DNA from 2 places in the Solibacillus sp. FSL W7-1324 genome. Region 1 is predicted to be linked to the other one. Evidence: riboswitches for the same ligand, from Rfam matches in the RefSeq annotation. Region 1 holds a riboswitch; the other holds the start of a gene.

Region 1 (7,562 bases):
AAAAAGTAAGAAAAGATAGATGAAGGAGGATCTTTATGATTCGATCTGTTGGCACAGGGAGTTCAAGTTTAAATAATCAGACACGTCCCCGAAATTTACAGCAACAAACTACAGCCTTCCCGAAAATCGGTGAAGAACAAAGTGTCGCACGAGAGCAGGAAAAGCTGCGAACTGATGAGGCCGAAAGAGGACCAGTAATGGTTGGAGTCAAACCGAAAGCACAGCTGAAATCCATTTTTGATGAGCCAAATGGTGTTGTGAAACTGAACGCGGACGGCGACAAATTGGAAGTTAGTAAGCGTGCAATCTCACTCGCAAAAGAAGTGCTCTATACGTAAAGAAAAAAGCTCCGCCGGAAATATTTCGGCGGAGCTTTCGTTTTACATGTTATTGTTGTTTTTCAAATGCACGTTCACCAGCAATACCTGGTTGCGTTAATTCGAATGGATTTAAAATAATATCGAGCTGCTCAAGTGTGAAATAGTTGTACATTAAGCAAAGTTCGCGTACAGATTTACCGCTATGCAGTGCTTCGCGTGCAATTTGGCTTGAACGTTCATAGCCAAGGTGCGGCGCAAGTGCTGTAATAACACCGATTGAACGCTCTACAAAATCATGCAGACGCGCTTCATTTGCTTCAATATGATCCAGGCAGTATTTTGTAAATACTGTGAAGCCGTTTGTCATAATTTCAATTGACTGTAGCAGATTAAATACGAGAACTGGCTCCATTACATTCAGCTCAAATTGTCCTGCTTCTGAAGCAAGTGAAATCGTTACATCGTTACCAATTACTTGGAACGCGATTTGGTTGATAACTTCCGGCATAACCGGATTTACTTTACCTGGCATAATTGAAGAACCTGGTTGACGTTCCGGTAAGCGGATTTCTGCGAAACCGGCTTTTGGACCTGATGCCATTAAGCGTAAGTCATTACAGATTTTCGACATATTCATCATGGCGATTTTTAGCATGGATGATACTTCAGCATACGTATCGGTGTTTTGTGTACCATCGATTAAATTGTCTACTTTAATGAACGGGAAACCACTATAAGTCGCGATGTTTTCTACTGCCATTTTCATATATTCAGGGTCCGCATTCAGGCCTGTCCCGATTGCAGTTGCACCGATATTGATTTGCAGCATTGTTTGCTGCGCTTTTTTGATTCGGGCGATATCACGAGAAACAACGGCAGCATAGGCACCGAATTCCTGGCCTAAACGTACTGGTACAGCATCCTGTAAATGCGTACGACCCATTTTAACGATTGAATCGAATTCTACTGATTTTCTGATGAAGCTATCGCGCATCATTTCCATTGCCATAATTAAATTATTTAATGTAGAAACTGTTGCAATGTGGATAGCTGATGGGAATGCATCGTTTGTTGATTGCGCCATATTGACATGGCTGTTAGGACTAATGATTGAATAAGTACCTTTTTCTTCCCCTAAAATTTCAAGTGCCCGGTTAGCGATTACTTCATTGGTATTCATGTTCATGGAAGTACCTGCTCCGCCCTGAATTGGATCTACAACGAACTGGTCATGTAATAGTCCTGAAATGATATCATCTGATGCTTGTGCAATTGCATTAGCAATTACTGGATCCAATTTGCCGATAGCAGCATTTGCAAGTGCTGAACTTTTCTTTACGATGGCAAATGCACGAATTAATTCAGGGTGCATTGTCATTTTAGTAATCGGGAAATTTTCTAATGCACGAGTTGTTTGAACGCCGTAATAAACGTCCTTTGGAATTTCTAATGTGCCTAAAAAGTCTTTTTCAATACGTGTACTCATTTGTACAAACCCTCCAAGAGAATGGTGTAATAGTTGGATAAACAACTACATTATACGCCATATTATAATAAAAGCTTACTTGCTGAATTATTAGTTTATTTAACGTTCTCACGTAAGTTTAAATTAACCAATATTAACAAATATAATGAGGGAAATTTCGAAACTTTTTTACTTTTTATACGACTAATTAGGAAAGGGATGAGGTGAATGTCAATGAAGAGATGGTTAAGTTATATGCTGGTCATTGGAATGATCTTAGTTCTAGCGGCATGTAATACAAAAGAAAATGAAAATGAAACATCATCCGATCCAACCGAACCTGTACAGAAAGAAAATGATGAAAATAAAGTAGATTATGAATTACTGTTTCATTTAGATACGATACCTCCTGAGGTAGGTACGAGTATTTCAATTGTCCAGGATGAAAAGCTGTATACGACTTGGGCCGATATTTTTGGCTTTGAATCCGTTCCACCTGTCGATTTTGAATCAGAGGAAGTACTGTTTGTCACAGGGTATTCGGATGGTTGTGGAAGAGAAATTGAAAAAATCGAAAAAGATGGGGATACTTTAGTCATTACGTTAAACTATCCGGAAGATCTTCGCAGTGAGGAAGACATCGCCTGCACAGAAATAGCTTTGGACAATACGTATGTTGTCAAAATGAAAAAAACCGACACAACAAAGGGTAAGCTGATCGATATCAATCGAACAATCTATGAAGAGGATAAAACGGTTCAGGAAAAATTGAAGTAAACAAATACAGTAATACGAGGGCTACCAATTCCTCTATATAATATTACACTGAAAATATTGAATTTTCGGTGTAATATTTTTTTCGTCATGATTTTTCTGCAAGAAGAAAACATTATGTTGGGAATAAGGTTAAATTGCTATTTAGATAATAACCGGCTCCGAACTTCCATTGTAAGACGGGCAAAAAATTGGTAGTATGAATTATCGTACAATAATAGTATTGAACGCGAACTATAGGGAATTGGAAGATGCCAAGGACCTATAGGCAACTAATTGCATACATATCAAGCGTTGATCGTCGTGGATAAAACTACTGGCGGGAGCAGTTTCTGGAGAGAGCGCGATAATCCGCGTCGCCGAAGGGTTCACAATCTCAGGCAAAAGGACAGAAGAGTAATGAGAGACGCTTTTCTTTAATAGTGGATGTAAATTCATTGTTTATAGAAAGGTACTCGATAGATGTCACAGATTTTTGAAATCTGGACGCGATTTTACAGAGGTGAAATCGATTATTCTTAGACACAGGGACTGGCATAATATCAGTCCCTGTTTTAATTCCAGAAAAATTTACTTGATGGACCGCGATGATGTACTTATTATTTTGCGCTGTGTAAACAGACAAAATACTTATCCTTTGGAGGAATCGTTTTGGAACAACAAGAATTAAAGCGCGATCTGAAAAATCGCCACGTTCAGTTAATCGCGATTGGAGGAACAATCGGAACGGGGTTGTTTTTAGGGTCAGGTAAAGCGATCTCACTTGCAGGACCTTCTATTATCTTTGCATACTTAATCGTTGGAACCGCACTATTTTTCGTCATGCGTGCACTTGGCGAATTGCTTTTATCAAAAGGCGGCTATGCTTCATTTACCGAGTTCGCCACTGAATACTTAGGGGATTGGGCAGGTTATATTACCGGCTGGACTTACTGGTTCTGCTGGATTATGACGGCAATGGCGGACATTATCGCTGTCGGCATGTACACGCAGTACTGGTTCGATATCCCGCAATGGGTACCGGCTATTGCATGTTTAGTCGTGTTACTTATTTTGAACTTATTGACAGTCAAACTGTTCGGAGAGCTGGAATTTTGGTTTGCGTTGATTAAAATTATCACAATTGTGGCGTTGATCGCGATAGGTATTGTGTTATTGATCATTGGCTTTGAAACAGATACAGGCAAAGTGGCTGTATCGAATTTATGGGAGCATGGCGGATTATTCCCGAATGGGGCATTTGGATTTTTAATGGCGTTCCAAATGGTAGTCTTTGCATTCGTTGGGGTTGAATTAGTAGGGGTAGCGGCTGCTGAAACGGCAAACCCGCCGAAGAACATCCCATCTGCCATCAATAAAATTCCCGTTCGAATACTGCTGTTTTATGTAGGGGCATTATTCGTCATTTTAACAATCAATCCGTGGGATACATTAAGCGCAGCAAGCTCGCCGTTCGTTCAGGTTTTCGCATTGGTAGGGATCCCGATTGCTGCAGGGTTAATTAACTTTGTTGTACTGACATCAGCTGCTTCTGCAGGGAATAGCGGGATGTTCTCAACGAGCCGAATGCTGTTCAGTTTAAGTAATAATAAACAAGCACCGAAAGCTTACGGTAAATTAAACAAAAATGCGGTGCCGCAAAATGGTCTGTTATTTTCTGCAGTTGTCGTTTCAATCGGTGCACTGCTAAGCTATATGATGCCGGACGATGCATTCAGTATCGTGACAACAATTAGTGCGATTTGTTTTATTTGGGTTTGGAGCATTATTCTGATTTCGCATATTATTTACAAAAAGCGTCATCCGGATTTACATAAAACTTCAATTTTCAAAGCACCTTTAACACCATTCATCAACTATTTAATATTGGCATTCTTTTTGTTTTTATTAATAATTATGGGCATTTCCGAGTCTACAAGAACTTCACTGCTCTTAACACCGTTATGGTTTATCGCGCTATTTGTTCTTTATAAGATTCGTAAGAAATAAAGAGTCGAAAAAAGCATTTTTCTTTTAGAAAGATGCTTTTTTTCATTGTGAAATTGATTTCCATTCCGGGGGGGGCGAATTTTATTAGAACAATAGAGTGGTTTATTAGAAGAAATTTAAGTGATATTAGAAGAACCGGGCTGGTCATTAGAAAATCCTTAAATTTGAGGTCTAGGACAGTCTTTTTAGCGGGTAAAATGGGCGAGAAGAAGCCGTGTCTGAATTTTATTAGAACATTTGTGCGGTTTGTTAGATAATCGAGACAGGATATTAGAAGAAGTACATACTTTATTTGAACATCCTGGACACATATTAGAACAAACCGCACTTATATTAGAAAATCGGCAATATATTAGAACAAATAAAATTATATTGGAACTTCTGTGGATATATTAGAAAATCCGGCCCCTCTCCCCGCTGCACAAAAGTTCAACCCGGCGCAATAGTTCCATAAGTAATCAAGTGAGCTCCTCCTTTGTCAATAAAGTTTTGTTATTCAACAGATGGAAATAGACGATACATGCAATGACAACGCCAATCAAAGCGAAGATGCTTGTTGTCAGCTGAATTGTGTAGATTTCCGCCAAAAACCCGATGATCAAGGTTAAAGAGATTTGCATCAAGCTTTCAATCAATCCTAATGAACTGCCGAACCGTCCCATTATTTCAGTCGGGATTGTTTGCTGGTAAAATGTCGCGTAGCCTGCATTGCTGAACGCCATGAACAGTCCGAGTAGAATAAATGCAGCGACCGCAATCATTAGATTCGACGAAAAGTAAAATATAAAGTAGGAAAGTAATGTACATGTAAACCCGACGCCGATGTACGAGACGAGCGACAGTTTTTTCACGAATCGGGCAGCCAAATAGCCACCGACAATGGCACCGATTCCTGTTATTCCTACAATGATGCCGTATACAGAATCCGTCACTTTATGAAAGTCTTTTAAAAACGACATTTCCTGTGAATCGAGGGAAAAACAAATCATCAGTGCTGTTGAATACAAAACGAAAAATTTAAGCAGCGATTTTCGTTGCGAGATAAACGCCCATACCATTATAAAATCATTTCGGATAACAGAAAGTGTGAGTACAGTTGACTGGGTGGACGACTTGATCTCCTGATTTGGCAGTAGATACATCATAAATGCGCTAAACAACAGCATAAACCCATTCACCCACATCGCCGTCGCAGTACTGCTCATGGCGATAATGGCACCACTTAGCGCAGGGCCGATCATAAAGCTCCCTGAACCGAGCATGCTGTTGATCGCGTTAAAACGCAGGCGATCATTTGGTAAAACAAGTTTTGTAATCATAAATGTGCTGCTCGGATTTGCAAAACAGACGGCGATATTGGCCAAAAAGATCAAACAGTAAATAAGCCAAATTTCCGAAAGCAGCGGCATCAAAAAGACAATCCCGGCGCGGAAAACATCACAAACAATCAAGATCATCCTTTTATTCGTTCTGTCGACGATCGAGCCGGCAAAAAAGCTGCACAAAATGCGGGCAATCGGACCAATAATATAGATGCCCGCGACAGCAGCAGGTGACTCGGTCAAATGCCAGACTAATAGATTGAGTGCGATCAAGTAAATCCAACTGCCCAGTTTTGAAGCACCAAACCCGAACCACAAATAAAAATACTCTTTTTTTAACTCCAAATCCTAACCCCCTAGCTGCTCATTCGCTGCCGTATTTTTTCACTTGCATCTAGTGCCTGCTTAAAGCAGTGGCTTGCCTGTTTATAGGCGTGTAGCTGCTCGTAAAACCCTGCCCATAATGGAGCATAGAACAGAGTTAATGAATAATACTGCTGTTCGCTGAAATGTGGAAAAGCTTCCTCCTCCAGCAATTTTAAGCCGCGGATCGTAATCTCATCTTCAACCGCATATGCTAGCAGTCTGCGCTGATAAATATGATGAAGTACAATAAATTGCTGTTCTTCATAGCGTTTCAACAGGATATGCAACTGATCGAAATCCTTTTGCGCAAAGCATGTGCGCATCCAGTTAATGGCTGAATGCAAATCTTCATCATAGTCATTTGCCGATTTATAATGTTTGGCTGCTTCTGTAAAGTTTTCCTGGCATTCGTAACAATACGCAATATTGTTATGCAGTGAGCTCCATTGCATCGGTGTTTGAATGGAAGGGACATTCGCAAGCAGATTGAGCCCTGCTTCAAACTCCTTTAGCGCTTCCTGGAATCGATGTGCATCATTGAAAATTACACCCTTCATGGAGTAAAGCTTCAGCTGAAACAACGGTTTATACTGGTGGGTGAAAAACTGCTGTGCCATTTCAATATGTTCGAGCGCTTTTTGCAACTTGTAGCTTCGGTGATTCGCAAAAGCGATATGATAATGGTAGTTAGCCAGTTCAAAAGGATGAGCATTGGATAAAAATTGTGACAGTTGATCGTTCTCTTCTTTAATAGACAACTGCTCAAATTCCTGAAAAGAAAGATGCCCGAAAGCGGTAATCGCTACAAATAGCTGGGTGATCCGGTCTTTCTTCCAGCTGATGAACGGTTCCATTTCAAGAAGGATTGTTCTCGCCTGATCATCTTCTTTTATCGAATATAGGAAGCGAGCATACACAAGCTTTGCCATCAGCTGCTGTTCAAGTGGCTGTTCATCATTTTGCATAGCGGTTAATTGTTCAATTTCATCTGCAGTAAGCTCTATATTCGACAATAATTTTTCGTATAACTGCTCCAAAAAAGTTGTTTGGCCTTGGAGCTGTTGTTCTAGCTTATTCAAATCGATGCCCAGATTTTTAAATAGCTGCTCATACATCGAATGCTCTGCGACGACGATTCCGTTTTCAATCCGGCTTAAATATGAAGGCGTACAGATGCCGAAAGCTACGTCATCTTGTTTTTGCTTCTTTTTTTGCCGATAATATTTTAATAACTTTCCCCAAGCTTGTTCATTAGTTTCCATAAAAACACCTCACCGTTAGTTTACCAAAATAGTAAGCAGGAATATTGCGAATTTTCTTTAGAAA
Region 2 (7,562 bases), 610 kb from region 1:
GCAGCTTAATACACGTCATAAAGAAATTCGTCCGGACCTGCCTGTATACCTTTACTGCCAAAACTCTGGTCGTAGTGCACGAGCAGCCTTGACATTAAAGAAAAAAGGCTATAGCCAACTGTTCCAATTACAAGGTGGCTTTAAAACTTGGACAGGTAAAGTTAAATCGAAAAACTAATTTTAAAAGTTCTCTACATTGTAGAGGGCTTTTTAATTTTTATTCATTTGCACTACGATTCCAAATTGCCTGATTATCAGTAGTTTCTACTATTATATAGTAGCACGTAAGAAGTCTAACCTTACTCATAGAAAAAAGGTCAGAAAATTGCTCTGACCTTTTTGCCACAATTTATGAAATTGTGACTTCTTCTTTTTTTGCATAACGCAATACAGGTGTACGTGCAGCACGCGTTTCATCTAAACGGCTGATTACTGTCGTATGTGGTGCTTCTTGTACGATTGACGGGTTTTCGATCGTTTCTTGAGCAATTTGAATCATTGCATCACAGAATGCATCCAATGTTTCTTTTGATTCTGTTTCTGTTGGCTCGATCATGATCCCCTCTTCCACGTTTAACGGGAAGTAAACTGTTGGTGGATGGTAGCCAAAGTCAAGAAGGCGTTTTGCGATATCCAATGTACGAACACCTAATTTTTTCTGACGGCGGCCTGATAGCACGAATTCATGCTTACAGTGACGGTCGTACGGTAAATCAAAGTGCTCTTCCAAACGGCGCATCATGTAGTTTGCGTTTAATACTGCATATTCAGTTACAGCCTTTAAGCCATCCGGACCCATTGAACGGATATACGTATAGGCACGGACATTAATGCCAAAGTTTCCGTAGTAAGGTTTCACACGACCGATTGATTGTGGACGGTTATAATCGAAGTGGAATGTACCATCTTCTTTTTTCACTAATACTGGTTTAGGCAGGAATGGGATTAAATCCGCTTTTACCCCTACTGGACCTGAACCAGGACCACCGCCACCATGTGGACCTGTAAACGTTTTGTGTAAGTTTAAGTGAACACAGTCAAAGCCCATATCGCCAGGGCGTGCTTTACTCATAACAGCGTTTAAGTTTGCGCCGTCATAGTAAACTTTACCGCCGACTCCGTGTACGATTTCAGCCATTTCTAAAATGTTTTCTTCGAATAAGCCTAACGTGTTCGGATTTGTCAGCATAAGTGCTGCTGTATCAGAACCGACAACACGACGTAAATCTTCTAGATCAACTAAGCCGTCTTCACCTGATTTAATTGTAATTGTTTCAAAACCTGCAACTGTAGCAGAAGCCGGGTTTGTACCGTGTGCTGAGTCCGGTACGATTACTTTGTTACGGTGTCCTTCACCATTTGCCTCATGGAATGCACGGATCATCATTAATGCTGTCCATTCACCATGTGCGCCTGCTGCCGGTTGTAATGTTACTTCATCCATACCTGTAATTTCCTGAAGAGATGTTTGCAGGTCATATAATAATTCCATTGCACCTTGCACTGTCGACTCATCTTGTAATGGGTGAACATTGGCAAAACCAGCATAGCGTGCAACCGTTTCATTGATTTTCGGATTATATTTCATCGTACATGAACCAAGTGGGTAGAACCCTGAATCCACACCATGATTACGTTTTGAAAGTGCTGTATAGTGACGCATAATATCTAATTCTGCAACTTCCGGCAGTTCAGCCGCTTCCTGACGTACTAACTCTTTTGGCAGAAGTTCTTCTAGATCAAAATCAGGAACATCCAATGGCTCTAAGTTATAGCCGACACGACCTGGTTTTGTAATTTCGAAAATGAGTGATTGGTTTTCGTTATGCATTGTAAGCCCCCATTTCTGCAACTAATTGCTCGATTTCTTCTTTTGTACGGATTTCCGTAACAGCAATGAGTGCATGATTTTCTAATTCCGGATAAACACGACCTAAGTCAAAGCCGCCGATAATGCCTTTTTCGATTAATGCTTTGTTTAGTTCTGTTACATTATGCTTTGTATTTACTACGATTTCATTGAAGTGTGCGCCCTGGTAGATCACTTCAAAGCCAGCTGCTTCAAATGCATTTTTAGCAAAGCGTGTCTTCACGATATTTTGTTTCGCCATCTCCTGCATCCCTTGTTTTCCAAGAGCTGTCATTGCAACTGAAGAAGCAAGTGCCAGCAATGCCTGGTTTGAACAAATATTAGATGTCGCTTTATCACGACGGATATGCTGCTCACGTGCCTGTAATGTTAATACATAACCACGACGTCCATCCTGGTCTACTGTTTCCCCAACAAGGCGGCCAGGTACTTTACGCATTAATTTATTCGTTACCGCGAAATAACCACAGTGTGGACCACCGAATGCTTCTGCAATTCCGAATACTTGTGCATCCCCAACTGTAATATCTGCGCCTAATTTTCCTGGTGGTGTTAAAACGCCAAGAGCTAACGGGTTAGCAGATACGATAAACAATCCTTTTGCATCATGTGTAATATCAGCAAGCGGCTGCAGATTTTCAACTTGACCAAAGAAGTTCGGATATTGAACGATTACACCGGCTGTTTGATCATCAATAAGGCCTTTAAGTGCTTCGATATCTGTCACACCGTCTTTTGTCGGAATTGTCACGACTTCAATTGATTGTCCTGTCGCATACATTTTTACAACATCTTGATATTCCGGATGAACAGCTCCTGAAACAAGTAATTTACCGCGACGTGTATGTCCTGCAGCAAGCATACCTGCTTCTGCCAATGCCGTACCGCCATCATACATAGAAGAGTTTGCAATATCCATGCCTGTCAGTTCTGCGATCATCGTCTGGAACTCAAAAATTGCTTGAAGTTCACCTTGAGAAATTTCCGGCTGGTATGGTGTGTATGCTGTATAGAACTCCGAACGTGAAATCACGTGATCAACAATTACCGGTTTATAGTGATTGTAGACACCTGCACCTAAAAACGAAACATTGCTCGCTGTATCTTTATTTTTTGCTGCAAGTTGTGCAAGTTCCTTCATTAAAGCGGCTTCTGACTTCGCAGGCTTAATATTGTAGCTTCCTTGGAAGCGAACTTTCTCAGGAATATCCTCGAAAAGCTCATCAATTGTCGCAACCCCGATACGGTCTAACATTTCTTGTTTATCTTGTTCCGTCATTGGTAAATAACGATGTTTCATTGTTAACCCTCTTTTCAAAAGTTTTATCCCGCAATCACGGGTAGTTATTTATCTTCCTCGAAATGCAGGAGATTGGTTCAACTATCAATCAAGGGGGAGAATCCCCGCGGATTGAAGTTCTCCTTTATTTTGCACGCTTGTAAAATGGCGTTTCTACCACCACAGCTTTTGCTCTATTTTTTCGTACTTCGATTTCTAGTTCAGTTCCAACTTCTGTGAATTTTGCGTCAATTAAAGCTAAACCGATATTGCGCTTTGTCATTGGTGACTGAGTTCCTGTAGTTACAAAGCCGATCTCTTCGCCATCCTTAAATACTTTATAGCCGTGACGAGGAATACCTTTATCAATCATTTCGATACCTACAGATTTACGTGTCAGGCCATTTTCTTTTTGGTCAATTAATGCTTGCTGACCAATAAATTGCGGATCTTTCGCCAATTTTACTGCAAAGCCAATGCCCGCTTCCAGTGGTGAAATGTCTTTTGAAATTTCTTGGCCATATAATGGCAGGCAAGCTTCAAAACGAAGTGTATCACGTGCCCCTAAACCGGCAGCTACTACCCCTTTGTCTTTTCCTGCTTCCAAAATTTTGTTCCAAAGATCAACAATCGCTGCTGGTGCACCGTAGATTTCGAATCCGTCTTCCCCTGTATAACCAGAGCGGGACACAAGAACCGAATGACCTGCTACATCCACATTATCCTGGAATTTAAAATATTTGATTCCCGATAAGTCTGTTGCTGTTAATGTTTGGAGCACTTCTTGAGATAATGGTCCTTGCAGGGCGATTTGAGCATAGTCATTTGACAGATTTGTCACTTTGACATTCTCTTCAACATGCTGCTGTAACCATTCGAAGTCCTTTTCAATATTTGCTGCATTTACACAAAGAAGATAACGGTTCTCTTCCAAACGGTATGTCAGTAAATCGTCCACAACACCGCCATCTTCGTAGCAAAGGGCACTATATTGGGCACCGCCAACTGCAATCTTGGAAATATCGTTAGATAGCATCTTTTGTAAATAAGCAAGTGCATCCGGACCTTCTACGATAATTTCTCCCATATGGGATACATCAAAAAGCCCTGCACGGTTACGTACCGCATCATGCTCCTCTTTAATTGAAGAAAATTGTACCGGTAATTCCCAGCCGCCAAAATCAACTGTTTTCCCACCATACTTTGCGTATTCGTCAAAAAGTGGTGTGCGCTTTAGCATTACTTCATTTGTCATGTTCATTTCCTCCTTTAGTTATGTAGGTTCGTTTTATCTTGCAAAGGGGAAGCAACATTACACGATTGAAATGTAAATCTATCTTTTTATTAGAATCATCAGAATATTTCAGAGCTGATTTCTCCATAAAAAAAAGACAGACGAATCCCCTTTACCGAGATTCTCTGTCCTTGCACCTGAAAGTTACACCTGAATTTGATCCACTATCACAATACAGGCTTTCCCCTTTGGTGGCTGTTTGCAACATTTGCTATTACAGCACTCTCCAGAGTTGCGTCCAATACGAGTCTTTTTGCCTGAGAGATTCATAGCATCGCTATTTGCTCCTTCGGCGACGTGACATCACGTTCTCTCCCCGTACCATCATCCGCGTTAGATTATTTACTTCATGTTATTGCTCTTCTTAGCAATATCCTAACATTGAATATAATGCAAACGCAATCTTTTTTTAATTTTATTCAAAACACGAACATTAAAAATCAATATTGATATATCATTCGCCTTTAAGACGTTTTACTTGAAAGCCGATGTACTCAACAATCTGTCTTAATGTTCTCCCGGCTGTCAGTACTTGTATATGACCAGCTAGTCGATAACTCTTTCTTCGTTGGTGATACAGGTTTTCCAATTCTTGCTCCGTTGTCGATTGAACAATGGGACGGTTCTTATCATTCCGAATACGCTTATAAATATCTTCAAATTTTGCATCCAGAAAAAATACAAGCCCTGTTTGGCGCATAATTCTCCTGTTTTCTTCATTCACGGCTACCCCACCGCCTGTAGCGATAATGCATGCTTCATCACGGAAATTCTTTAAAAATTCCGTCTCGATTTTTCGGAAGTGTGCTTCGCCGTATTTCTCGAAAATTTCTGGGATCGTCATACCCTGCTGTCTTACAATTTCATGATCCATATCGTAATACGGCATTTTCAAGAAAAAACTTAAACGTCTGCCTATCGCACTTTTTCCGCACCCCATAAATCCAACTAAATAAATTTTACGCATGCTGTTCACCTTCTTCTAATTACGGACTACTTAATTCATTACACCTTCACCTTTATCGTTCTCATTTTGCGTTGTTCATCCAATTGTTTTTGTCAATCATATCGCATAATGTGACATTTTTTCGACTTTGCAAAAAGAAGTCGAACTTTAAGGTAAATTTAGTATATTTATCGTAGCACGAACGTAAATAGATTCCAATGAATTATATACTTTTATTTGCGCAAAATATGCATTTGTATAGAAAACGGCAGCTCCGGAAACGATGAATAATAAAAATACTGCCAAGAGAAATAGTGTACCTTTGTCATTTTGGAGGTAATGGTAATACGAGGTCCCTTTCTCGTTTTGTTCCATCTTTCATCACTACCTTCATGTTCAATTCATTTCCGATAATCGCAAGCTCCCAGTTCTCAACAAAAGGCAGCATAATTTCATTTCCTCCTTTATTCGACCTTTTACGTAAATGCTCTGCAGATTTATCGAAGACAAATAACCGTTCCTCGGGATCATTTAATATTTCAAGTTGCAGCATACTCGAACTGAGCACTTTACCGGATGCGGAATTCATATTGTATTGATGAAGATCATATACGAACAATTCCCAGTTCACTTCATCTTTCATCATTTCAATCTGTCGAAGATCCCGAACCCATAAAAGAATTAGCAGGGTAATCGAACTAAAAAGTACAAACACGGTTAACTGAAATAAGCTCTCCAGTAATGTAAAACCCCGCTCATTTAATATTCGCCTCTCCCTCATACACACAGTTCCTCATTCTTATTATTAAGATCATAATGCACACATACTTGGCGCCCGTCATAATGCCATTGAAACTGTACATCGTCAATTTGCTGCATCCCGGATGTTTGTCCATACCGTTTATATTTCATCGCTCCTATAAAAGCTGCTTCCGCTGCATGTGTTTGAACTTTTTGAATGGCAATTTGCTGTTTCATATTAAATGTGAGCGGAATGATTGTCAACGAAAGGAAAAATAAAATGACGACCGCTAACAGTGTTTCAACAAGTGTTAGTCCTTCCTGGCTCATGAAAAACCTCCTTTTCAAAAATTCTCGCTTTCCCGATATTGACGGAGTACTGATAGCTTGTATCCTCAAAGTGATACGTAAGACGACCAAACGCCTGGACGTTCCCCTGGGTATTGAATATGAGCCGGTTATAAGGTGTAGATAAAAACATATCGATAGGCCGCGCTATTTTCTGATCATAAACAATGTCAGCAGTATTGCGCTCCTTTATTCGAATCCACTGACAGTTAAGAATTTCAAAACTATGAGGTGTTCCTTTCTCAATGGATAATAATTGTGTCATGCGAATTAACATCTCATTTTGGTCCATCACCTGCTTTTCTGTGTAGACCATCAACGGTTTTTGTGAAAAATAGAGAATCATTGAACTGATTACTAAAAAAATAAAGAGAACAATAAGCATTTCCATTAATGTAAAACCTTTTTCATCCGTTACAGCTGATTTAATTTTCTGCTTCATCACTACGTTCCTTTTACCAATACAACTTTACCCTCTACAATATCGATTTTCGTATTATCCGGACATTTCAAATCCTTATCCTCTTCATTTTCTTTTTTCATAATATAACCCTTCGTAATTAAATCTGAGACTGAAGCGGGATATTCATTATTATGAAGCTTATACGCCTCGACTTGTCCTTGAAGCATCAGTATATAGGCATCACAACCTTTTTCATCGATCGATGTGAAGTGTTTGGATATATTTGGAATAGTTACGAGTATCAAAACAGAGATAATCAATAAGACCACAAGCATTTCAACTAATGTAAATCCTTTTTCATTTTTCATCTGTTCCACCTCTTCTTATATAAAATCAATAACATCATACATCGGGATTAAAATACTTAAATACGCAGCAATGACACAAATGGCAATAATCACAAAAAGCAGGGGCTGAATAATCGCCAGCATTCGTTCAATAATTTTCTGAAGCTTTTCATCCAAAAGTTCACAATATAAAATCAGCTCCCGTCCCAGCAAACCGCTCGCTTCACCATGTGCTATAAAATGTTCAAATTTCGGATAGAAAAAGCCGACAATTTCCACTGCCCGCTCCAATGAATCGCCAATAAGAATGCGTTCTTGGAGGGTACCGGCAATA

Evidence for each region. Region 1 has a riboswitch for glycine ahead of MKY71_RS07790 (amino acid permease). Riboswitches for the same ligand answer to the same signal wherever they lie in the genome.
Region 2: linked by a shared signal. The riboswitch ahead of gcvT (glycine cleavage system aminomethyltransferase GcvT) and the one ahead of MKY71_RS07790 (amino acid permease) in region 1 are both predicted to bind glycine.

What each region holds. Positions count from the first base shown of each region.
Region 1 covers NZ_JBBOYH010000001.1:1,614,752-1,622,313, forward strand. The annotation lists gene MKY71_RS07770 (DUF771 domain-containing protein) at 1-19, shown strand, start outside; gene MKY71_RS07775 (DNA primase) at 36-338, shown strand; gene aspA (aspartate ammonia-lyase) at 388-1,806, opposite strand; gene MKY71_RS07785 (dehydrogenase) at 2,020-2,562, shown strand; glycine riboswitch at 2,882-2,961, shown strand; gene MKY71_RS07790 (amino acid permease) at 3,211-4,548, shown strand; gene MKY71_RS07795 (MFS transporter) at 5,007-6,215, opposite strand; gene MKY71_RS07800 (sugar-phosphatase) at 6,227-7,498, opposite strand.
Region 2 covers NZ_JBBOYH010000001.1:2,225,996-2,233,557, forward strand. The annotation lists gene MKY71_RS11000 (rhodanese-like domain-containing protein) at 1-178, shown strand, start outside; gene gcvPB (aminomethyl-transferring glycine dehydrogenase subunit GcvPB) at 350-1,831, opposite strand; gene gcvPA (aminomethyl-transferring glycine dehydrogenase subunit GcvPA) at 1,824-3,170, opposite strand; gene gcvT (glycine cleavage system aminomethyltransferase GcvT) at 3,295-4,404, opposite strand; glycine riboswitch at 4,567-4,675, opposite strand; glycine riboswitch at 4,679-4,771, opposite strand; gene MKY71_RS11020 (shikimate kinase) at 4,898-5,410, opposite strand; gene comGF (competence type IV pilus minor pilin ComGF) at 5,715-6,170, opposite strand; gene MKY71_RS11030 (type II secretion system protein) at 6,167-6,460, opposite strand; gene MKY71_RS11035 (prepilin-type N-terminal cleavage/methylation domain-containing protein) at 6,432-6,920, opposite strand; gene comGC (competence type IV pilus major pilin ComGC) at 6,923-7,249, opposite strand; gene comGB (competence type IV pilus assembly protein ComGB) at 7,265-7,562, opposite strand, start outside.